One region of the Fusobacterium sp. FSA-380-WT-3A genome, then DNA from elsewhere that is predicted to be linked to it. Evidence: riboswitches for the same ligand, from Rfam matches in the RefSeq annotation. Region 1 holds a riboswitch; each other region holds the start of a gene.
The links. Region 1 has a riboswitch for thiamine pyrophosphate ahead of thiC (phosphomethylpyrimidine synthase ThiC). Riboswitches for the same ligand answer to the same signal wherever they lie in the genome.
Positions count from the first base shown of each region.

Region 1 (7,228 bases):
TTTTGCTAGAGTTACTGAAGCTGCAGCACTTGCTGCTCAAAAATGGGTAGGAAGAGGGGATAAAAATTTAGCTGATAATGCAGCAGTTGAAGCTATGAGAAATGTTCTAAATAGAATGAAAATTGATGGTGAAATTGTTATTGGAGAAGGAGAAATTGATGAAGCACCTATGTTATACATAGGAGAAAAATTAGGACTTAAATATAATCCAAAAGATATTGAACCCTATACAGAGGATGAATTATCCCTTGTAGATATAGCAGTAGACCCAATAGAAGGAACAAGAATGACAGCTCAAGGACAACCTAATGCTATTGCTGTACTAGCAGCAGCAGAAAAAGGAGCTTTTTTAAAAGCACCAGATATGTATATGGAAAAAATGGTAGTTGGTCCAGAAGCCAAAGGAGTTATAGATTTAGATAAATCTTTAGAAGATAATATAAGAGCAGTAGCAAAAGCATTAAACAAAGAAGTAAAAGATGTTATGGTGGCTGTATTAGATAAACCTAGACATAAAAAAGTTATCCAAAGAATGAGAGATTTAGGAGTAAAAATGTATGTTTTTCCTGATGGGGATGTAGCCACTTCTATTTTGACTTGCCTAGTTGATTCTGAAGTTGATATGATGTATGGAATAGGTGGAGCTCCAGAGGGTGTTGTATCAGCTGCTGTTATTAGAGTTTTAGGAGGAGATATGCAAGGAAGACTTATCTTAAGAAGTGATGTAAAAGGTTCTGATGATAAGAATGATAAAATATCTCTTGATGAGGAAAGAAGATGTAAAGAAGCAGGGGTTGAAGTTGGAAAAAAATTGCTTCTTGAAGACATGGCAAAATCAGATGAAATTATTTTTTCAGCTACAGGTATAACTACAGGAGACCTTTTAGAAGGAGTAAAAAGAAAAGGCAATATTGCTAAAACTCAAACTCTTTTGGTTAGAGGAATGAGTAAGACAATAAGATATATAAATTCTGTACATAACTTAGACTTTAAAGATTCTCATCTTAATGATTTAGTAATATAGGTGTTTAATTATGCTATTTTATGAAGAATTTATAAAAAATATAAAAACTGATTTAAAAGTTCAAGGGAAAGAAAAATTTTCTCTTGAATTAAAAAGAACAGCAATGTGGTTAGGAACAGGGATTCCTTTTCTAATTGCTGGACTTTTACAAATATATATATATTTATCAAGTAAAGATATAAAAGATATTGTAGTAGGAGTTATTTTTCTTTTTCTTTCTTTTAAACATATAAAATTGTTTTTAAGTTATGGAATTGTACTTGATTTTGATAAAGATATATTAAAAAGTAAAGATGTGGAATTAAAATTTAAAGATGTTGAAAGTTGTGAACTAAGAGAAGAAGTAGTAGGAAAAAGAGGTAAAGTTCAACCTGTTTTAGATATTATTACTTTTGATAGAAGAAAAATTATTATACCATTGATGATGACAAAACAAGTTAGATTTGTAAGTTTAGTAGCAAGTAGATTAAAAACAAAATTTGTTATTATAAAATAAAATGTTATAGGACGAGAAAAGAGCACCCCTGGGAAAAGGTGCTCTTTTCTATATAACACAAAATAAATAGGATGAGTATAACGAAAAATTGATTTTAATCAATTATTTCTAGAAAAACCTTTGAGATTTCTCATAAAATTATCATACACTATTTTACAAAAAAATGCAAGAAAAATATTAAAATTAATCAAAAAAAAGTTAAAATTTATTCATTTTACATATATTGACATATAAAAAAAATAATAGTATAATGGTCGAGTAAAAAATAAATAACAGATTTATGCTAGGGGAGCTAATTTAGCTGAGAAGGAAAATTCCTGACTCTTAGAACCTGATATGGATAATACCAGCGTAGGGAAGCATAGGACTTAAACTATTTTTATATTTTTTTGTAGTTTAATTTAGTTTTATTGCTCTGTACTTTGGTACAGAGCTTTTTTTATTATTTTTTAAATATTAGGAGGAATAAAGATGTATTCAACACAAATGGAAGCAGCAAAAAAAGGAATTTTTACTAAAGAGATGGAAATTGTAGCAAGAGATGAAAATCTTTCTAGAGAAGAATTGATGGAAAAAATAGCTCAAGGAGTTATAGTCATTCCAGCTAATAAAAATCATAAAAATTTATATCCTAGAGCAATTGGAGAAAAAACAAGAGTTAAAGTTAATGTCAATTTAGGTGTATCTGAAGATTGTTGTGATTATTCTCAAGAGATGATAAAAGTTCAAAAGGCTATTGAATATGGGGCAGATGCTATTATGGACCTTAGTACTTTTGGAGATACTCAAAAATTTAGAAAAAATTTAGTTGAGAAATCAGAAGTTATGTTAGGAACAGTTCCTATGTATGATGCAGTTGTAAAACTTGGTAAAAATATAAAAGATATGACTGTTGATGATTTATTTAGAGTAGTCGAAATGCACTGTGAAGATGGAATAGATTTTTTGACTATTCATGCAGGATTAAATAAAACTTGTGTAGATAGATTAAAAAATAATAAAAGATTAACAAAAATAGTAAGTAGAGGAGGTTCTATACTTTTCCAATGGATGATAGCTAATGAAAGAGAAAATCCATTTTATGAATATTTTGATAGACTTCTTGAAATTTGTAGAAAATATGATGTAACTTTAAGTTTAGGGGATGGTTTAAGACCTGGAAGTATTTCTGATTCTACAGATGCTCCACAAATTCAAGAATTAATTATTTTAGGAGAATTAACAAAAAGAGCTTGGGAAAAAGATGTCCAAGTTATGATAGAGGGACCAGGTCATATTCCAATGCATGAAATAACAACTAATATGCAAATTGAAAAGAAATTATGTCATAATGCACCATTTTATGTTTTAGGACCATTAGTAACAGATATAGCTCCTGGTTATGACCATATTACTGCAGCTATTGGTGGAGCCATTGCTGCTGCTTCTGGAGCCGATTTTTTATGTTATGTAACACCTGCTGAACATTTAAGATTACCTACTTTAGAGGATATGAAAGAGGGAATTATGGCTTCAAGAATTGCAGGACATGCAGCTGATATAGCTAAAGGATTGAAAGGAGCTAGAGATTGGGATAATAGAATGAGTAAATATAGAGGAACTCTTAATTGGGAAGGAATGTTTGAAGAATGTATAGACCCAGAAAAAGCTAAAGAATATAGAAAGTCTTCAACTCCTGTAGAAGAAAAAGTTTGTACTATGTGTGGAGATTTATGTCCAGTAAAAAGATGTAATGAGATTTTAGAATAAAAAATCTAAAATAAAAGGAACTATTATAAATTTTATAATAGTTCCTTTTAAATTTAAAATTTTAATTTTTCAATTCTATCAAAAGCTTCTTTTAATTTTTCAATATTAACTGTACATGCAATTCTTATAAAACCTGAAGTTCCAAATCCATCACCAGGAATAGTTACAATTCCATAATTCTCAATTAAAAAATTTGTAAACTCAATAGAAGTCATTTTAGTTTTTTCAATATTTATAAAAAGATAAATTCCACCTTGAGGTTTGATACAATCTAAAAAAGGAATTTTTTTGATTCTTTCATATGCATACATAACTCTTTCTCTAAATATAGGAACTTGAGTTTCTTTAATTCTTTTAAATTCTTTAAGAGCATATAAAGCAGCTCTTTGAGAAATTGCCACAGGGCTGTAAACAATTGATTGATTTATAAGATTCATACATTCAAGAATATCTTTTTGTCCAATAATATATCCTATTCTCCAACCTGTCATAGCAAAATCTTTAGAAAAACTACAGACACTAATTGTTCTTTCTTTCATATTAGGTAAAGTATAAATAGGAGTAAAAGAGTTTTCAAAAGAATAAAAATCATATACATCATCAGCTATGACTAATAAATCATATTTTACAGCAAGTTCTTTAATAATTTTTAGACTTTCTAAATTATAACAAACTCCTGTTGGATTACAAGGAGAATTTAGTACAATTGCTTTCGTTTTATCAGTAATTTTCTTTTCAATATCCTCTTTTATTAATTGAAACTTATTTTCAAATTTAGTTTCAACTACAATTGGAATCCCATCAGAAAGTTTTATTGCATCACTATAAACAGCAAAGAAAGGTGAAAGTAATATAATTTCATCACTTGGATTTAATATTGTTTTAAACAGAAGATAAAGTCCATGACATGCTCCTGAAGTAACTAAAACCTCATCAGTAGAAAAATTATAATTTCTAAAATTTTCTTTATGATATTTACAAATTTCTTCTCTAAGTTCTAAATATCCAGCAGGATCTGTGTAGTGAGTATGACCATTTAAAGCGTCTTTATAGGCTTTTTCTATAATAATTTTATCTGTTGTAATATCTAAATCACCTATTCCTAAATTAATTGTAGGAAAAGAACTTTTATTAATTACTTTACTTTCTCCCATAGGAGAAGACATGGTTTGATATTTATTAGCAATAAACTTTCTCATTTTAATTTCTCCTCTAACTAATTATTTTTATAAAATAATGCTTTTTTTAAATTGTTTTTATTAATATTAAAATCAAAATCTATAAGGTCTGGTCCTTTTAAAATTTCTTCTAATATATCATTTTCTTTTTCTAAAAATTCTTCTAATCTAACAATATTTGTTAAATTTATTGGAAATTTTAATTTTTTATAAAATTCTGTTAATTTTTTATATTCTTCTAAATTATTTTCCAATAAAAGTTGAACTAAAATTCCATATGCAACAACTTCTCCATGTAAATGTTCTTTTTCAATTCTAGGAAGAACAGTTAATCCATAAAATACAGAGTGTGCAATAGCACCATTTAAAAAGTCATCTATAAAATTAGATACCATTCCAGTTGTTACAATTATAGTTAAAACTATATTTTTAAAAGCTTCATTGATTTCTTGAGAATAATATCCATCTTCACTATTTTTTATTATAATATTTTTACAGTTATGTGATAATTCTATAGCCATCTGAGTTGGAAAATTTATTTTTTTATTATTAGCTAAGCAATATTCATGTTTTATTTTAACTTCATAATATTTTGCTAAAGTATCTCCTATTCCAGCCCATGTGTATCTAGAAGGAGACTTTTTTATAGTTTCTAAATCTATAAATATTTTTTCAGGTGGTGCTTTAAAGAAAGATATTTCTTTAAAAGTTTTATCCTGATTATAGACAACAGATAAAGCTGATGTTCCAGCACAAGTAGAAGCAATGGTTGGGATTATAAAAATAGTCTTATTTATTTGATTAGCCACTAATTTAGCTGTATCTATGACCTTTCCTCCACCAATTCCTAAAATTAAATCTATTTGTTTTCCAATTATATTTTTAATTATAGTAGAAGAATGCTCATAACAACATTCTCCTAAATAATTTTCAATTATAATATTTTTATCCTTTAATATAGGTAAAATGTTTTCTTTTACAGATTCAAAAGACTTATTTCCTGTAATTATTAAAATATTGTGGAAATTTTCTAATTCATTTTCTAAAGTTTTCCATATAACTTTATCCACATAATAACTTGTAAATGAGAAATTTTCAAACATATTAAACACCATATTTCTTTCTTAAATTATCTATAGTACCATCTTCTAACATCTCTTTTAATACTTTGTCAAATTTTTCTAAAAGTTCAGCATCATCTTTATTAAATGCAACAGCTTTAGGTTCTCCTTCTTGGAATCCTATTAACATTAATTCAGAATTTCCATTAAGATAACTATTGGCAACACTTTCATCAACAACAATAGCATCAACTTTTTGAGATTTTAGAGCTATAAGAGCAGCAGTATTTCCAGCAAAAGGAACTACTTTTGAATCTTTTATTTTTCTAGCTGAAGCTTCTTTGGTTGTTCCTAATTCTGCTCCAAAAGTTTTTCCAACTAAATTTTCAACTCCATTTATTGGATTAGATTTATTTCCTAAAAAAGCCACTTTAGATACTAAATAAGGTGTAGAAAAATTAACAGATTTTGCTCTTTCTGGAGTAATACTCATACCAGCAATAACTATATCCAATTTTTTTGTTTGAAGAGCTGGGATTAAACCATCAAAATTTATATTAGACCATTGATACTTTATCCCCATTCTTTTAGCTGCTTCTTCGATTATATCAGCATCTAACCCACAAACTTCTCCATTTTCTATATATTCAAATGGAGGATATTCGGCATTAGTTCCAACAATAAAAACTTTTTCCTCAACTTTTTTTCAGATGAACCACCACAAGCAATAAACATAAAAACTAAAGACAACACAAATAATAATTTTTTCATAGATTCCTCCTAAATTTTATAATTAAAAATAAAAAAATACCAGCCAAAAAACTGGTATTTTGAAAACAAATAATAATTCCCCTCATTAAAAGGCATAAAAATATATTAAAAAGATTTCAAAAAGACATTTTTTTGGAACAAAAATAACTATTCAATTGTAGATTGCTCCTCCTTAAATATCTTAACATAATCTCCTCCAAATTTCTTAGTATGAATTTTTTAGCATTATAATACAATTTTTTTTAAAAGTCAATAATTTTTTTTATTTATAAAAAATTATTTAATTTTTATGATACTTAATTATCCTAGATAACTTTTATTGATTATTTAAAATTTATTAATTATAATATTTAATATATTATTCAAAAATTTTATCATATAAAAAAGTTATAAAATTTATAAAAAATATTTTATTTAAAAAGGAAAATTTAATAAATTTAATAATAATAAAGGCATAAAGAAAATTTTTTATTAGAATTTAATTGTTTAAAAGATTTTCTTTTCTAGTTTATAATTTTATGAAAATATTAGTTTAGGAGGGGTTATGGATTTTATTTTTGATGCTTTAAAATATAGTTATCCTTCAACTAGAAGAGTAGTTTATGGAAAAAAAGGAATGGTTTGTACTTCTCAACCTCTTGCTGCTCAGGTAGGATTGGATATTTTAAAAAAAGGTGGGAATGCTGTTGATGCAGCTATAGGAGTGGCTGCTGCTTTAACAGTTTTAGAACCTACAAGTAATGGAATAGGAGGAGATGCTTTTGCTCTTGTCTGGATAAAAGATAAATTATATGGAATGAATTCTTCAGGACCAGCTCCTATGAAATTTAATACAAAAGAAGTTATAGAAAATTATGGAAATACTATGCCTAAATATGGTTGGATTCCTGTAACTGTTCCAGGAATTCCATCAGCTTGGGCTGAATTATCTAAAAAATTTGGAAAATTA
Region 1 covers NZ_JABAFQ010000001.1:300,696-307,923, reverse strand. The annotation lists gene glpX (class II fructose-bisphosphatase) at 1-1,024, shown strand, start outside; gene HF862_RS01490 (hypothetical protein) at 1,035-1,520, shown strand; TPP riboswitch at 1,796-1,895, shown strand; gene thiC (phosphomethylpyrimidine synthase ThiC) at 1,992-3,269, shown strand; gene HF862_RS01480 (aminotransferase class I/II-fold pyridoxal phosphate-dependent enzyme) at 3,323-4,468, opposite strand; gene HF862_RS01475 (iron-containing alcohol dehydrogenase) at 4,486-5,550, opposite strand; gene HF862_RS01470 (substrate-binding periplasmic protein) at 5,552-6,151, opposite strand; gene HF862_RS10085 (hypothetical protein) at 6,148-6,279, opposite strand; gene ggt (gamma-glutamyltransferase) at 6,824-7,228, shown strand, end outside.

Region 2 (7,228 bases), on a different contig from region 1:
TTATTTTTTTACCCAAATTAATAATTTATCTTCTACAAGCGAAATAAATTTTACAATAAATACAACTATTATTGATATTAAAATCGCTGGAGCAAAAACTCCTGCCCCATCTAATTGTGTCATCATCCTTTTACTAAAATACCCTAATCCTTCATTAGCTCCTAACCACTCTCCTATAGTTGTTCCTATTATTACAAAAGGAATTGCCATTTTTAATGAAGAGAAAAAATATGGTAAAGTTGAAGAAATTTTTAATTTAATAAAAATATCCAATTTCGAAGCTCCCATACTTTTAAAAAGCTCTAGATGTTCTTCTTTTATTGATTTTAATCCCTGAGCAATATTTATAGTTACAGGGAAAAATGTAATAATTATTGCAACTAAAACTTTTGACCATATAGAATATCCAAACCATAAAATAAATATTGGAGCTATAGTGGTTATTGGAATCGTTTGACTAGTTACAATTATAGGATATATTGCATTTTCTATATTTTTATTAATATCCATAAATATTGCTAGTACTATAGCCAATACCAATGATATAGTTAAAGAAATAAATGAAATTTTTAATGTAGCTATCAAATGATGACAAATCAATATTTTTTTTAATTGCCAAAATCTTTCTATAATAAGAGTTGGCCAAGGTAATATAAAAGCTAGATTTACATATCTTGCTAATATTTCCCAAAATAAGAATAATATAATTGATAAAATCAAGGCTGGGGAATTTTTCTTCATCTACTTACCACCTCCTATATCAATTAAAATTTTTTCTTTAACCTCTTTTATAAATTCTAAATCCAATTTTTTTTCTTTAGGAATTATATATTCTTTAAAAGAATTTAAAGGTCTATTTTGACAAACTAAAATCCTATCAGATAAAAAAATAGCTTCATTTATATCATGAGTTATAAAAATTATACTCTTATCAAAATCTTTTAGTACTTCTAATAACCATTTTTGTAAGTTTTCTTTTGTTATAGCATCTAAAGCACTAAAAGGTTCATCCAATAAAAGAATATCAGCATCTGTCAACAAAGTTCTAATAAAAGAAACCCTTTGTTTCATTCCTCCTGATAACTCATAAGGATATTTTTCTTCATATTTCTCTAAATTTAATTTTTTTAGATAATCAATAGCCTTTTTTTTCTCTTCATTAAGATTTTTTTTACTTAGTTCTGATGGAAGAAGTATATTTTCTAAAACATTTCTCCAAGGAAGAAGAAGGTCTTTTTGAGGCATATAAGCAGTTTTTTTTCCTACTATATATCCTGAATTCATTTTTTTAATTCCACTTATTAATTTAATAATTGTTGATTTTCCACATCCACTACTTCCTACAATAGATAAAAATTCATTTTTTTTTAAAGAAAAAGATAAATCTTTTATTAATAAATCTTTTTTCTCATAAAAAAAACTTATATTTTCTACTTTTAAAACTGTTTCAGATGTTTTAAAAAATTCTTCTTTCAAATTTCCTCCTAAAATAAAAAAAATTATTCTCTAGAACCTTATTAGTCAAAGAAAATAATTATACAAAAAATATAAAATTATTCTTTGCCACTTCCCTCCGCTAGTGTTATCTAGATCAGGTAATTAAGGGTCTAAATTCTCAGCTAAAAGCTCCCCTAGTAGCTTGATTTTCAAAAAATATATTATCATAAAAATAAAATATTTTCAATAATAAAATTTTCTAAAATTTCATATTCTTTTATAGAATATTATGATAAAATTTAATTATAATATGAGTTCAAATGGGGAGGAAACTTTTATGAACCAACATGAAAATTTAGTTTTATTTTGGATAGGTACTTTAAGTTTTATTAGTGGTTATGCAAATGTCTATGGAATTATCTTACTTGGATTAACTCTCACTCATTTTACAGGGGATATTTCTAAAGCAGCTATTCATATAATAAATCATGTTACTGTTGATGAACAGATAATAAAAATTTTTATAGGGTTATTATTATTTTTAGGAGGAAATATTTTTTCAGGGGCTATTATTGGAGAAAGAGCTTTTAACATAAGAAAAAGATATGGGCTAATCTTTTTTGGAATTGGTTTTGCAATATTTTTTTCTTATATATTTTTTAAAGATAATAATAATTTCCTTTATATGCTTTGTTTTACAACAGGAATTCAAAATGGACTCTTTATGACTTATAAAGGTATCCTTATAAGAACTTCTCATTTAACAGGAAGTATCAGTGATTTAGGAGTCTATATAGGATATAAATTAAGAGGAATAAAAGTGGATAATATAAAAATTCTTTATTACCTTACCACTATCATAGCTTTTTTTTGTGGTGGAGTAGTTGCTACATATTTATATAATATTTTTAAAAATGATGCTCTTATAGTTATTCCTCTTCTTTATTTTTTAATTGGAGCTTCTTATTTTCAACTTCGTCGTGATTTTCAAGACACTAAATAATTTTTACATTAATATTATACAAGGAGAAATAAAATGATAAAAAAAGAACTTTTAAAAAAATATGTGGATTTATCTTTACAAATAGGAGTTAATATTCAAAAGGGACAAGCTCTTGTTATAATGTCTCCTATAGAAATTTATGAGTTTACAAGACTTTTAGTAGCAAGAGCCTATGAATTAGGAGCTAGTGAAGTTGTTGTCCACTGGAATGATGATTTTTGTAAAAAGATGACTTTTATCTATGGAGATAAAAAAATATTTGAAGAAATACCTAATTGGCAAGTGGAATCTTTAATGTGTTATGCTAATAAAGGAGCTGCTTTTTTAAGTATTGCTGCTAATGACCCAGAATTATTATCAGGTGTAGACAGTGAAAAAATAGCTCTTTATCAAAAAACTAGAAGTCAAGCATTAAAACCTTATTATGATAAAATAATGGTAAATGAACTTCAATGGAATATTATATCTGTTCCTACTTTAGTTTGGGCTAAAAAAATATTCCCTGGAAAGTCTGATGAAAAAGCTATAGATTTATTATGGGAAGCTATATTAAAATCTACTAAAGTAACAGAAGAAAATAATGCCACAGAAGTATGGAAAAATCATTTAAAAAATTTGGAAGAAAAAATGAATTATTTAAATAAAAAACAATTTAAAAAATTTAGAATAACAAACTCTCTTGGAACAGATTTGATGGTTGAACTTCCTAAAAATCATATTTGGGCTTCTGGAAAAGATGTTACAAAATCAGGAATAGAATTTGTAGCCAATATTCCTACTGAAGAAGTTTTTTCAATGCCTCATAAATATGGTGTAAATGGAGTTGTTTATGCTTCTAAACCTCTTAATTATGGTGGAAATTTAATTGATAATTTCTCTATAACTTTTGAAAATGGAAAAATTATAAAATTTACTGCTGAAAAAGGATATGAAGCTTTAGAAAATCTTATAAGTATAGATGAGGGAGCAAAATATTTAGGAGAAATTGCCCTTGTTCCTTATGATTCACCTATTTCTAATTTAGGAATTTTATTCTATAATACTTTATTTGACGAAAATGCTTCTTGTCACTTAGCTATTGGACAAGCTTACTCTAGTTGTATAGAAAATGGAGATAAACTAACTCCAGAAGAGATGGAAAAAGTTGGAATGAATGATTCTTTAACTCATGTAGATTTTATGTTTGGAACTAGAGATTTAAATATAGATGCTTTTGATGAAGAGGGAAATATAGAAAAAATATTTATTAATGGAAATTGGGCTTAATCTTTTAACTCTCTTGCAATTTTTAGGTGTTTATTTTATAATATAGTGTATTATAAAATTAATTTTAATTATTTTAGGAGGTCTAAGTGCAACAAAAATTTAAAAGAAACTTTTCAATCATTGCTCATATTGACCACGGAAAGTCAACTATCGCTGATAGACTTTTAGAAGCTACTCATACAGTAGCTGAGCGTGATATGAAGTCTCAATTACTTGATTCTATGGATCTTGAAAGAGAAAAAGGAATTACTATAAAAGCTCAAGCTGTTACTTTATATTATACTGCCAAAGATGGAAATACTTATGAATTAAATCTTATTGATACTCCAGGACATGTGGACTTTATATATGAAGTATCTAGGTCTTTATCAGCTTGTGAGGGAGCTTTACTTGTAGTAGACGCTGCCCAAGGAGTAGAGGCTCAAACATTGGCCAATGTTTATTTAGCTCTTGAAAATGATTTAGAGATAGTTCCTGTTATAAATAAAATAGATTTACCAGCAGCTGAACCTGAAAGAGTAAAGAAAGAAATAGAAGATGTAATTGGTTTACCAGCTGATGATGCTGTATTGACATCAGCAAAAATTAATTTAGGAATTGAAGATTTATTAGAAGAAATTGTTAAAAGAATTCCTTGTCCTAATTATGATGAAGAAGCTCCTTTAAGAGCTTTAATATTTGACTCAAAATTTGATGATTATAGAGGAGTTATTACTTATATAAAAGTAGAAGATGGTTGTATCAGAAAAGGAGATAAAATAAAAATTTGGTCAACTGAAAAAGAGGCTGAAATATTAGAGTGTGGTATTTTCTCTCCTAATATGAAACCTACTGATGAACTTTCTTCTGGTTCTGTTGGATATATAATTACAGGACTTAAAACTATAAAAGATTCTAGAGTTGGAGATACAATAACTCATTCAAACAGACCTTGTGCTGAACCATTATATGGATTTAGACCAGCTCAATCAATGGTTTTTGCTGGAATTTATCCAATATCAACTGATGATTATGGAGATTTAAGAGAATCTTTAGAAAAATTACAATTAAATGATGCTTCATTAAACTTTGTCCCTGAAACATCTCTTGCCTTAGGATTTGGATTTAGATGTGGATTCTTAGGTTTATTACACATGGAAATAATTGTAGAAAGATTAAGAAGAGAATATGATATTGACCTTATTTCTACATCTCCATCTGTTGAATATAGAATCACAATGGAAGGAAAACCTACTTATGTAATTGATAACCCTTGTGATTTCCCTGAAGGTGGAAAATCTAAATTTATAATTCAAGAACCATATATTAAAGGAAATATAATAGTTCCTAAAGATTATGTTGGTTCTGTAATGGAACTTTGTCAAGAAAAACGTGGAGTTTATGTAGGAATGAGTTATATTGATGATACAAGAACTATGATTACTTATGAACTTCCATTAGCTGAAATAGTTTTAGATTTCTATGATAAATTAAAATCAAAAACAAGAGGATATGCTTCTTTTGAATATGAATTAATAGATTATAGAGAGGGTGACCTTGTAAAAGTTGACATCCTTGTATCTGGAGAAGTAGTTGATGCCTTTTCTTTCATAGCTCATAAAGATAATGCTGTTTCTAAAGGAAGAGCAATTTGTGAAAAATTAAAGGATGTAATTCCTAGACAACAATTTGAAATTCCCATTCAAGCAGCTTTAGGAGCTAAAATAATAGCTCGTGAAACTATAAAAGCCTACAGAAAAAATGTATTGGCTAAATGTTATGGTGGAGATATTACAAGAAAGAAAAAATTATTAGAAAAACAAAAAGCAGGTAAGAAAAGAATGAAACAAATAGGAAATGTAGAAATTCCTCAAGAGGCTTTTGTTTCTATCTTAAAATTAAATGATAACTAATCTTTTTTTGGGAGGAATTATGTTTTTTATTGTAGGGTTTAGTAATAGAGATGAATTTATAAAAGAAGTCAATTTCAAATGTACTAATTGTTTAAATGAAAAATTTGAACTTTATCAAGTTGCTAATGTCCTGACTTTTTTCTTCATTCCTCTTTTTAAATTTAATAAAAAGGCTTTAATTGTATGTAAAAATTGTAAAAGTATATATAAAGTAAAAAGTGAATCTTTGAAGAAAATTTTAGATTCGACTATAGTTACTTATGATGATATTGAAGAGATTGTGAGAAATAATAATGTTTGTCCAAACTGCGGATACATGGTTGATAAACATGATAAATTTTGTCCAAACTGTGGAAATAAACTATAAGGGATGTGATATAGTTGTTAAACATTACATTTTTTAAAGGACTTACTACTGGATTAATTCTTTCTTTTCCTTTTGGTCCTGTAGGATTTTATTGTATGGAAAAGGCTTTAACAGAAGGAAAAAGAGAGGGATATGTTACTGCATTAGGAATGGTTACTTCTGATGTTTTATATGGACTTATTGCATTTCTTTTTGTAAATATTGTTGATGACTTTATATTTAAATATGAAATTTTCTGTAAAATTGCAGTTGGAGTTCTTTTAATACTTTTAGGATTAAAAAAATTAAATACACCTGTAGTTTTAGATAAAAAAATTATTAATCAAGATTATAATATATTTCAAGATTATTTTATAGGATTTGGACTAGCTTCTTTAAATATTACAGGAATAGTTACAATATTAGCTTTATACACTCTTTTAGGGCTTGTACGGGACCAAGATAATTATTTTCATTTAGCTCTTGGAATCGCTGCTGGTGGAGTTATTTCATGGTTTTTTACAGTCAATATTATCTGTGCTTTTAGAAAGAAACTTACTGATGATGTACTTATAAAACTTTCAAAATTTGCTAGTTTTGTTATTCTTACTTTTGGAATAATTACATTAGGTTATATTATCTTCAGTTAAAAATTATAACTTTTAAAATTATAGGAAAATTTTTTTATTAAAAAATTTTTTCCTATAATTTTTTATTTTATGTAGTATAATTTTATTAGAAGATAATTTGTATAAGTTTGGGAGGTAATTATGGAAAACTTCAAACTAGACTCTTTTGAAATTAAAGAAGAAGGATTAGAATGTGAAAAGTTATGGGTATTTCTAACTTTGATGATGATTAGTGGATTTTATGGGGCATTTACCTATACTATAAGAGGAGCAGTCTTCTGCAATGCTCAAACAGCAAACTTTGTGTTGTTTGCTATGGAATTAGGTTCAGGACATTTTTCTAAAGCTTTTTACTATTTAATTCCTATGTCTGCTTACTGTTTTGGTGCTATTATTTCTGAAGCCATTGGTGGACCAATAAAAAGGCTTCATAATATTAGATGGGATACTGTTCTTATCTTTATTGAAATAATTGTTGTTATTATTTTAGGCTTATTACCTGAAAGTGCTCCTTATCAAATTTCTCAAGTATTCATTAACTTTATTTGTTCTATGCAATATAATACTTTTAGAAAAACTAGAAAAATTCCTATGGCTACTACTTTCTGTACAAATCATTTAAGGCAAGCTGGAATAAGTATTGTAAATTTTAGAA
Region 2 covers NZ_JABAFQ010000026.1:2,080-9,307, forward strand. The annotation lists gene HF862_RS09720 (ABC transporter permease) at 1-741, opposite strand; gene HF862_RS09725 (ABC transporter ATP-binding protein) at 742-1,476, opposite strand; TPP riboswitch at 1,552-1,643, opposite strand; gene HF862_RS09730 (YoaK family protein) at 1,775-2,440, shown strand; gene HF862_RS09735 (aminopeptidase) at 2,474-3,706, shown strand; gene lepA (translation elongation factor 4) at 3,793-5,598, shown strand; gene HF862_RS09745 (zinc-ribbon domain-containing protein) at 5,618-5,965, shown strand; gene HF862_RS09750 (lysine transporter LysE) at 5,980-6,594, shown strand; gene HF862_RS09755 (YoaK family protein) at 6,715-7,228, shown strand, end outside.
Region 2: another riboswitch for thiamine pyrophosphate. It lies ahead of HF862_RS09725 (ABC transporter ATP-binding protein); the one in region 1 lies ahead of thiC (phosphomethylpyrimidine synthase ThiC).

Region 3 (7,228 bases), on a different contig from region 1:
TTTTATAATCCAACTTATGAAATGATTGAAAGTGAGCTTCGTGAAGTTGGTTATCTTATTTTAAAACAAGCTATGAAAATAAATTCAGAAAAATAATAAAAAATTATATAAATCAAGGAGAAAAAAATGAAAAAAACACTTATGTTAATGGCTTTAATAGCTTCAGTAAATGTTTATGCTGGAAGTATTGACTACTTAGCTCAACAAGACGCTGAATATTTTGCCCACGCTTCAATGACAGGAAAAATTGGAACATCAGGAGCTTTCTATAATCCGGCTGGAACAGCTTTTATGGAAGATGGACTTTATGTAAAAGTAAACACTCAAACAGTATTTAAAGATTATACTATGAATACAAATACTATAGATGTATCAACAGGAAATCCAATAAGAGATTCCCACAATAGTGATTATCCATCAGTAATGGTTCCAAGTATTCAAATAGTAAAAAAAGATGGAGATAGAAGTTATTTCTTACATGGTGGTATAGCTGCTGGTGGAGGAAGTTTAAAATATGATAATGGAATATCAGCTTTTGAAGTTATTGGAGAAGGAATAGAAAAAACTTTTAGAGAAAAATTACCAAACACAACAGTAGATTATTTAGGAGGAAGTAAAGTAAAAGGTTCATCTTTTTATTATAATTTAAACTTAGGAATGGCTCAAAAGGTTAATGAAAAATTCTCTGTTGCTGGAGGAGTTAGATTTATTTATGCAACAAGAGCTTTAGAAGGAACAGGACATTATAATTTAGATTTAGACGGAAATGGTCCTATTCCAGCTGGAAAAGTAGATGTTAGTTTAGATTCAGAAAGAGAAGCCTATGGAATTGGTTGGTTAGTAGGATTTAACTATCAACCAATAGAAAGATTAAATATTGGTTTTAAATATGAAAGTGAAATTCAATTAGATTTTGAAGCTAAAAATGGAATGAATGGATTAAAAGTAAATTCTCCAATAAAAGAAGAGGATATATATGAAAATTTAGCAGGAAATCCTATAGTAAGAGAATGGTTAGTAGATGGATATAGAAACTTACCAGCAATGATGTCATTAGGAATTTCTTATGATGTTAATGATAAACTTACATTACTTACAAGTGGAAACTATTATTTTATAGAAGATGCTAACGATAGTAATGCTTATGCTCATTACACAAACGGATATGAAGCATCAGTTGGATTTGATTATAAACTAAATGAACAATATACTTTAATGGCTGGATATCAATACACAAATACAGGAGCTAATGAAGATACATACAAAGATACTGACTATGCTTTAGATGCTCATATGTATAGTATAGGACTTAAATATACTCCAAATGAAACTAGAACATATACAATAGCTTATTCATATGTAGATTATATTGATGGAACTTCAAAAGAGCATGGAACAACATTTGAAAAACAAGTTCATGCTATTGGATTAGCTGCTGAATTTAAATTATAATAAAAACTTGACAAATAAAACATAAAGTTATACAATACTTTTGAAAAAATTAAATAGATAACTTACTAGGGGAGCCAAAAAGGCTGAGAGGAGGTTCGACCTCGACTCTTATTACTTGAACCAGATAATGCTGGCGAAAGGAAGTAAAATTATTCCTCAGAAAGAGGCTTTGACTATTAAGTTATTTAAGAGGAAAATTTTATAAGAAGATTTATCCCTAGTAGATTTCTACTAGGGATTTTTTTATAGAAAAATTTTTGAGAAAGGAGGAAAATTTATGAAAATAATTTTAAATGGTGTTGAAGAGGAAATAGAAAAAGAAATTATTTTAAAAGAATTTATTGAAAAAACTTCAATAGAGAAAAATATAACTCTTTCTGGAGCAGTGGTTTTAATAAATGATAATCTTATTAAAAAAGATAATTGGCAAGATGTGACTATAAAAGAAAATGATGTTGTAGAAGTTCTAGTTTTTGTTTCTGGTGGATAAGAAAAAATATGTATATGAATAAAAATAAAAAATAAGTTGGAGGAAAAATGGATAAGTTAGTATTAAAAGGACATGAATTTGAAAGTAGATTATTAACAGGAACAGGAAAATTTTCTGATAAAAATTTGATAGCTCCAATGTTAAAAGCAAGTGGTTCAAACATTATAACAATGGCATTAAGAAGAGTAAACTTTTCAAATCCAAAGGAAAATGTTTTAAATTATATTCCTAAAGATGTAACATTATTACCTAATACATCAGGGGCTAGAAATGCTGAAGAGGCTATAAAAATAGCTAGAATAGCTAGAGAAGCTGGTTGTGGAGATTTTATAAAAATTGAAATAATCAATGATATGAAATATTTAATGCCTGACAATGAAGAAACAATAAAAGCTACAAAAGTATTAGCTGATGAAGGATTTATAGTTTTACCTTATATAGTTCCTGATTTAATTACAGCTAAAAAATTAGAAGAGGCTGGAGCAGCTGCTGTAATGCCTTTAGGTTCACCAATTGGTTCAAATAAAGGATTACAAACAAAAGCTCTAATAGAAATGATAAATGAAAATAAAAAAGTTCCTGTAATTGTAGATGCTGGAATAGGAACTCCATCTCAAGCAGCTGAGGCTATGGAAATGGGAGTTGACGCTGTATTAGTTAACACAGCTATTTCAACAGCTGAGGACCCTGTAAAAATGGGAGAGGCTTTCGCTTTAGGAGTAAAAGCTGGAAGAATGGCTTATCTTTCAAAATTAGCTAAAACTTCAAAATATGCTAATGCTTCATCTCCTCTTACAGATTTCTTATTTAGAGGTGACAAATAATGGGATTTTATTCTGTTGTAAAAGAATGGAAAGATTTTGATTTTGAAGGATATTTTTCAAAAGTTACTGATGAAGATGTAGTAGATAGTATTTATAAAGAACATCTAACAGAATATGACTTTCTAAATTTAATTTCTCCAATAGCAAAAAATCATTTAGAAGAAATGGCTAGAAGAGCCAATGAGATAAAAACACAACATTTTGGAAATGTGATATCTCTTTATATGCCAATATATATTTCAAATTTCTGTACAAACAACTGTACTTATTGTGGTTTCTCAAAGAAAAATCACATTGTAAGGAAACATCAAAATCTAGAGCAAATAGAGGAAGAAGCTAAAGAAATAGCAAAAACAGGAGTAGAACATATTTTAATGCTTACAGGAGAAGCTCACGGACTTGTAACTTTAGATTATTTAAAAGAAGCTGTAAAAATATTAAAAAAATATTTTAATTCTGTTTCAATAGAGGTTATGCCATTAGAAGAATGGGAATATAAAGAATTAGTAGATATTGGATTAGATGGATTAACAGTATATCAAGAAACATATAATGAAGAGAGATATGATGAAGTTCATTTATCTGGTAAGAAAAAAGATTATCATTTCCGTTTAAATACTCCAGAGAGAGGGGCAAAAGCTGGAATAAGAACTATTGGAATTGGACCTTTATTTGGTTTAAGTGAAATAAGAAAAGAAGCTTTTATGGCTGGAATGCATTTAAAATATTTAACTGATAATTATTTGAATTCATCTTTCTCAATCTCTTTACCAAGAATAAATCCAGCTGAAGGAGGATTCCAACCAGACCATCCACTAGATGATATAACTTTTGTACAATTTATGACAGCTTTTAGAATTTTCCAAATAAAAGCTGATATAAATATTTCTACAAGGGAGGTAGCTTCATTTAGAGACCATTTAATGCATATGGGAATTACAAAAATGTCTGTTGGTTCTAAAACAGATGTTGGAGGATACACAGAGAATGACCCATCTACTTGTCAATTTGAAATAAGTGACAATAGAAGTGCTGAAGAAACAATACAAGCAATTAGAGATAATGGATATCAACCAATATTTAAAGATTGGGAGCAAATCAAATGATAATAGGGATAGCTGGTTGTGGTGGAATCGGAAGTAATGTAGCCTATCATTTAGTGAGAACAGGGGTAAAATATTTAAAGTTTGGAGATTTTGATAAGATTGAAGAATCAAATTTAAATAGACAATTTTATTTCAAAAATCAAATTGGAAAATACAAAAGCGAAACTTTAAAAGAAAATTTATCCCTTATAAATCCTGAAATAAAAATTGATTTTGAAATAATTAAATTTGATAGAGAGAATATTGTGGAATTTTTTAAAGATTGTGATATTGTAGTGGAAGCATTTGATAAAAAAGAGTATAAAAGTATTTTAGTAGAAGAGCTTTTACCACTTGGAAAAAAAATTATTTCAGCTTCTGGAATTGGAGATTATGATACAAAATCAATTGAAATAAAAAATATTGGAAAAAATTTAATTGTAGTAGGAGATTTCAAAAAAGATACTGATGATTATAAAACATATTCTCATAAAGTTGGAATAGTGGCAGCTTTGATGAGTGAGAAAGTTTTAGAGATAGGAGGATATTTTGAGAAATAGAATAATTATCCCTGAAGGAATATATGGAATTACAGGTGAAAATTTTGCCAATGGAAAAACTAATCTACAATGTGTAGAGGAAATGATTCGTGGTGGAATAAAAATAATTCAATATAGAGAAAAAAATAAAAGCTTGGGAGAAAAATTAAAAGAAGCTAGAGAGATAAGAGAAGTTTGTAAAAAAAATGGAGTTGTGTTTATAGTAAATGATAACATTGATATAGCAATTTTAGTTGATGCAGATGGAGTTCATGTTGGGCAAGATGATATTCCACCTAGTGAAGTAAGAAAACTTATAGGTGAAGATAAAATTATTGGTCTATCAACTCACTCTCCAGAGCAAGGAAAAAAAGCCTTTGAAAATAGTGATGTAGATTATATTGGAGTTGGTCCAATATTTCCTACAACAACAAAAGATACTGCTCCTGTAGGATTAGAATACTTAGAATATGTTGTAAATAATTTGGATATTCCTTTTGTTGCCATTGGAGGAATAAAAGATTATAACATTGATAAAATAGTTGAGAGAGGAGCAAAAAGAATTTGCTTAGTAAGTGACATTGTAGGAGCTGAAAATATTTCAGAAAAAGTAAAATCTTTAATAAGCAAATTAAAAAAATAAATTTATTCCTAAAAGACTCTTAAAATAAAAAAAGAGGTTATTGTAAATATAAAATACAATAGCCTCTTTTTATTATAAAAGATATTAAAAAATTTATATTTTTGTAGTAGGAATTGTTACTGTAACTTTTGTACCTTTATTTATTTCACTCTCAATATTCAAGTCGATTTTTAATATTCTAGTAATTTTTTTAACTATTGATAAACCTAAACCATGGCTTTTTATTTCTCTATTTCTGCTTTTATCAACTCTAAAAAATCTATCATAAATATGATTTAGATTTTCTTTTGATATTCCAATACCGTTATCTTCAATTATAATTGAAAGATTTTTATTATTGATAATAGACACATTTATTTCATTATTATTTCCATATTTTATTGCATTTTCAATAAGATTGAAAAAAAGTTGCTTTATTAAAAAATAATCAGAATTTATATAATTTTCACTACTATTAAAAGATATTTTTTGTTTAGGATAAGCTATTTTTAATTCTGAAATAATATTTGAAATGACTTCTGAAATATCTAATTCAATATATTCTAAATTTTCATTATCATCTTTTGCAAGAAATAATAATTTTTTTATAAGAATATCCATATTTTCAACTTCCTCTTTTATAGAAGCTAGAGCTTCCAATGAAATGTCTTTTTTTTCAATTCCCCACCTTTCAATTAAATTTAAGTAACCTTTGATTATAAAAAGAGGAGTTTTTAATTCATGAGAAGCATTATTGACAAATTCCATTTGGGAGTTTGTTTGATTGTATAATCTCTCTAACATATTTTCATAAGATAATATAACTTTTTCTATTTCAATAAAATAATTTTTAGATTTTATTTGTGGATTTATATTGTTAAGATTTATATTATTGGTAATTTTTTGTAAGTTATTTATAGAGGTAACCACTTCATCATAAAACTTTTTAGATACAAATATACTTATTAAAAAAGCAATAGTTATTAGAATTGTAGAAACCATAATAACATTAAAAAGTAAAAGTCTATCATCTGTCAAATCTTTTACTATTAAAACTTCAATATTTCCAAAATCCTCAGCACTAACAATCTTTTTTAAAAAATGATATTTATAAAAATCTATTTTTTGAATTTCTTCAGAAAATTCTTTATTTTCAAAATTATAGAAATGTGAAGGAGATTTATCATCAGAATAGATTTTTCCATTAAATCTAAAAAATACATTTACTCCTGAAACATCTGGACATTCCTCTAAAGCTTCATAAAAAAATTGGTCTACAGTTTTTTCTTTAGAAGTTATCTCCTCTTTAAATTCTGTTAGCTCATAACTTAGAAAACTGTCAACAGAATAAATATCATTAAATGAAACTTTTTTTATGTAGGAAGCAAAAAAAAGTAAAAATGTTATATATGGAAGTATGAAAATAACTATTAAAAGTTTGTAATTTTTATGAAGTTCATGGGCTAATTTTTTCATATTGATTTCTCCAACTAATTTTTTAATTTAAAAATATATCCAAATCCTCTTAATGAAGAGATATATTTTTCTTTTTCTGAATCTATTTTTTTCCTTAAGGAATTAATAAAAACATCAACTATTTTGTTATCCCCATCAAAATCAAATCCCCATACTTCTTCTATTATTTTTTCTCTACTCAATCCAATTTCTTTGTTTAAAAAGAAAATTTCTAATAATTTATATTCTGTTTTTGTTAAAGGAATTTCCTCTTCATCTCTTTTTAAAACTTTTAAAGAAGTATTAAGACTTAGATTTCCATATCTCAAAATATCCTTTGTATTATAATTTTTTTTATTTCTTAAGACAACTCTTATTCTAGCACAAAGTTCCTCTATATTAAAAGGCTTTGTTATATAATCATCAGCTCCCATATCTAATAAATCAACTTTACTAACTATACTATCTTTTGCTGTTATTATAATTATAGGAATTTCAGATATTTTCCTAATAATTTTACAGATTTCTTCTCCAGATAAATTTGGAAGCATCAAATCAAGAAGAATAACATCAAAAAAACTATTTTTAAATTTTTCAATAGCTTTATCCCCTTCCTCATAACTTTCTACCAAATAACCTTCATGTTCTAATTCTAACTCTAAAAGTCTTCTTATTTTTTTATCATCTTCTATTATCAAAATTTTCTTCATATTAAATCCTTCCTTTTTTCGATTTAGACTTAAAAAAATTTTTTTTGGTTA
Region 3 covers NZ_JABAFQ010000003.1:80,043-87,270, reverse strand. The annotation lists gene HF862_RS03575 (TetR/AcrR family transcriptional regulator) at 1-96, shown strand, start outside; gene HF862_RS03570 (OmpP1/FadL family transporter) at 127-1,452, shown strand; TPP riboswitch at 1,510-1,611, shown strand; gene thiS (sulfur carrier protein ThiS) at 1,730-1,942, shown strand; gene HF862_RS03560 (thiazole synthase) at 1,990-2,766, shown strand; gene thiH (2-iminoacetate synthase ThiH) at 2,766-3,872, shown strand; gene thiF (sulfur carrier protein ThiS adenylyltransferase ThiF) at 3,869-4,411, shown strand; gene thiE (thiamine phosphate synthase) at 4,401-5,033, shown strand; gene HF862_RS03540 (cell wall metabolism sensor histidine kinase WalK) at 5,127-6,488, opposite strand; gene HF862_RS03535 (response regulator transcription factor) at 6,503-7,177, opposite strand.
Region 3: another riboswitch for thiamine pyrophosphate. It lies ahead of thiS (sulfur carrier protein ThiS); the one in region 1 lies ahead of thiC (phosphomethylpyrimidine synthase ThiC).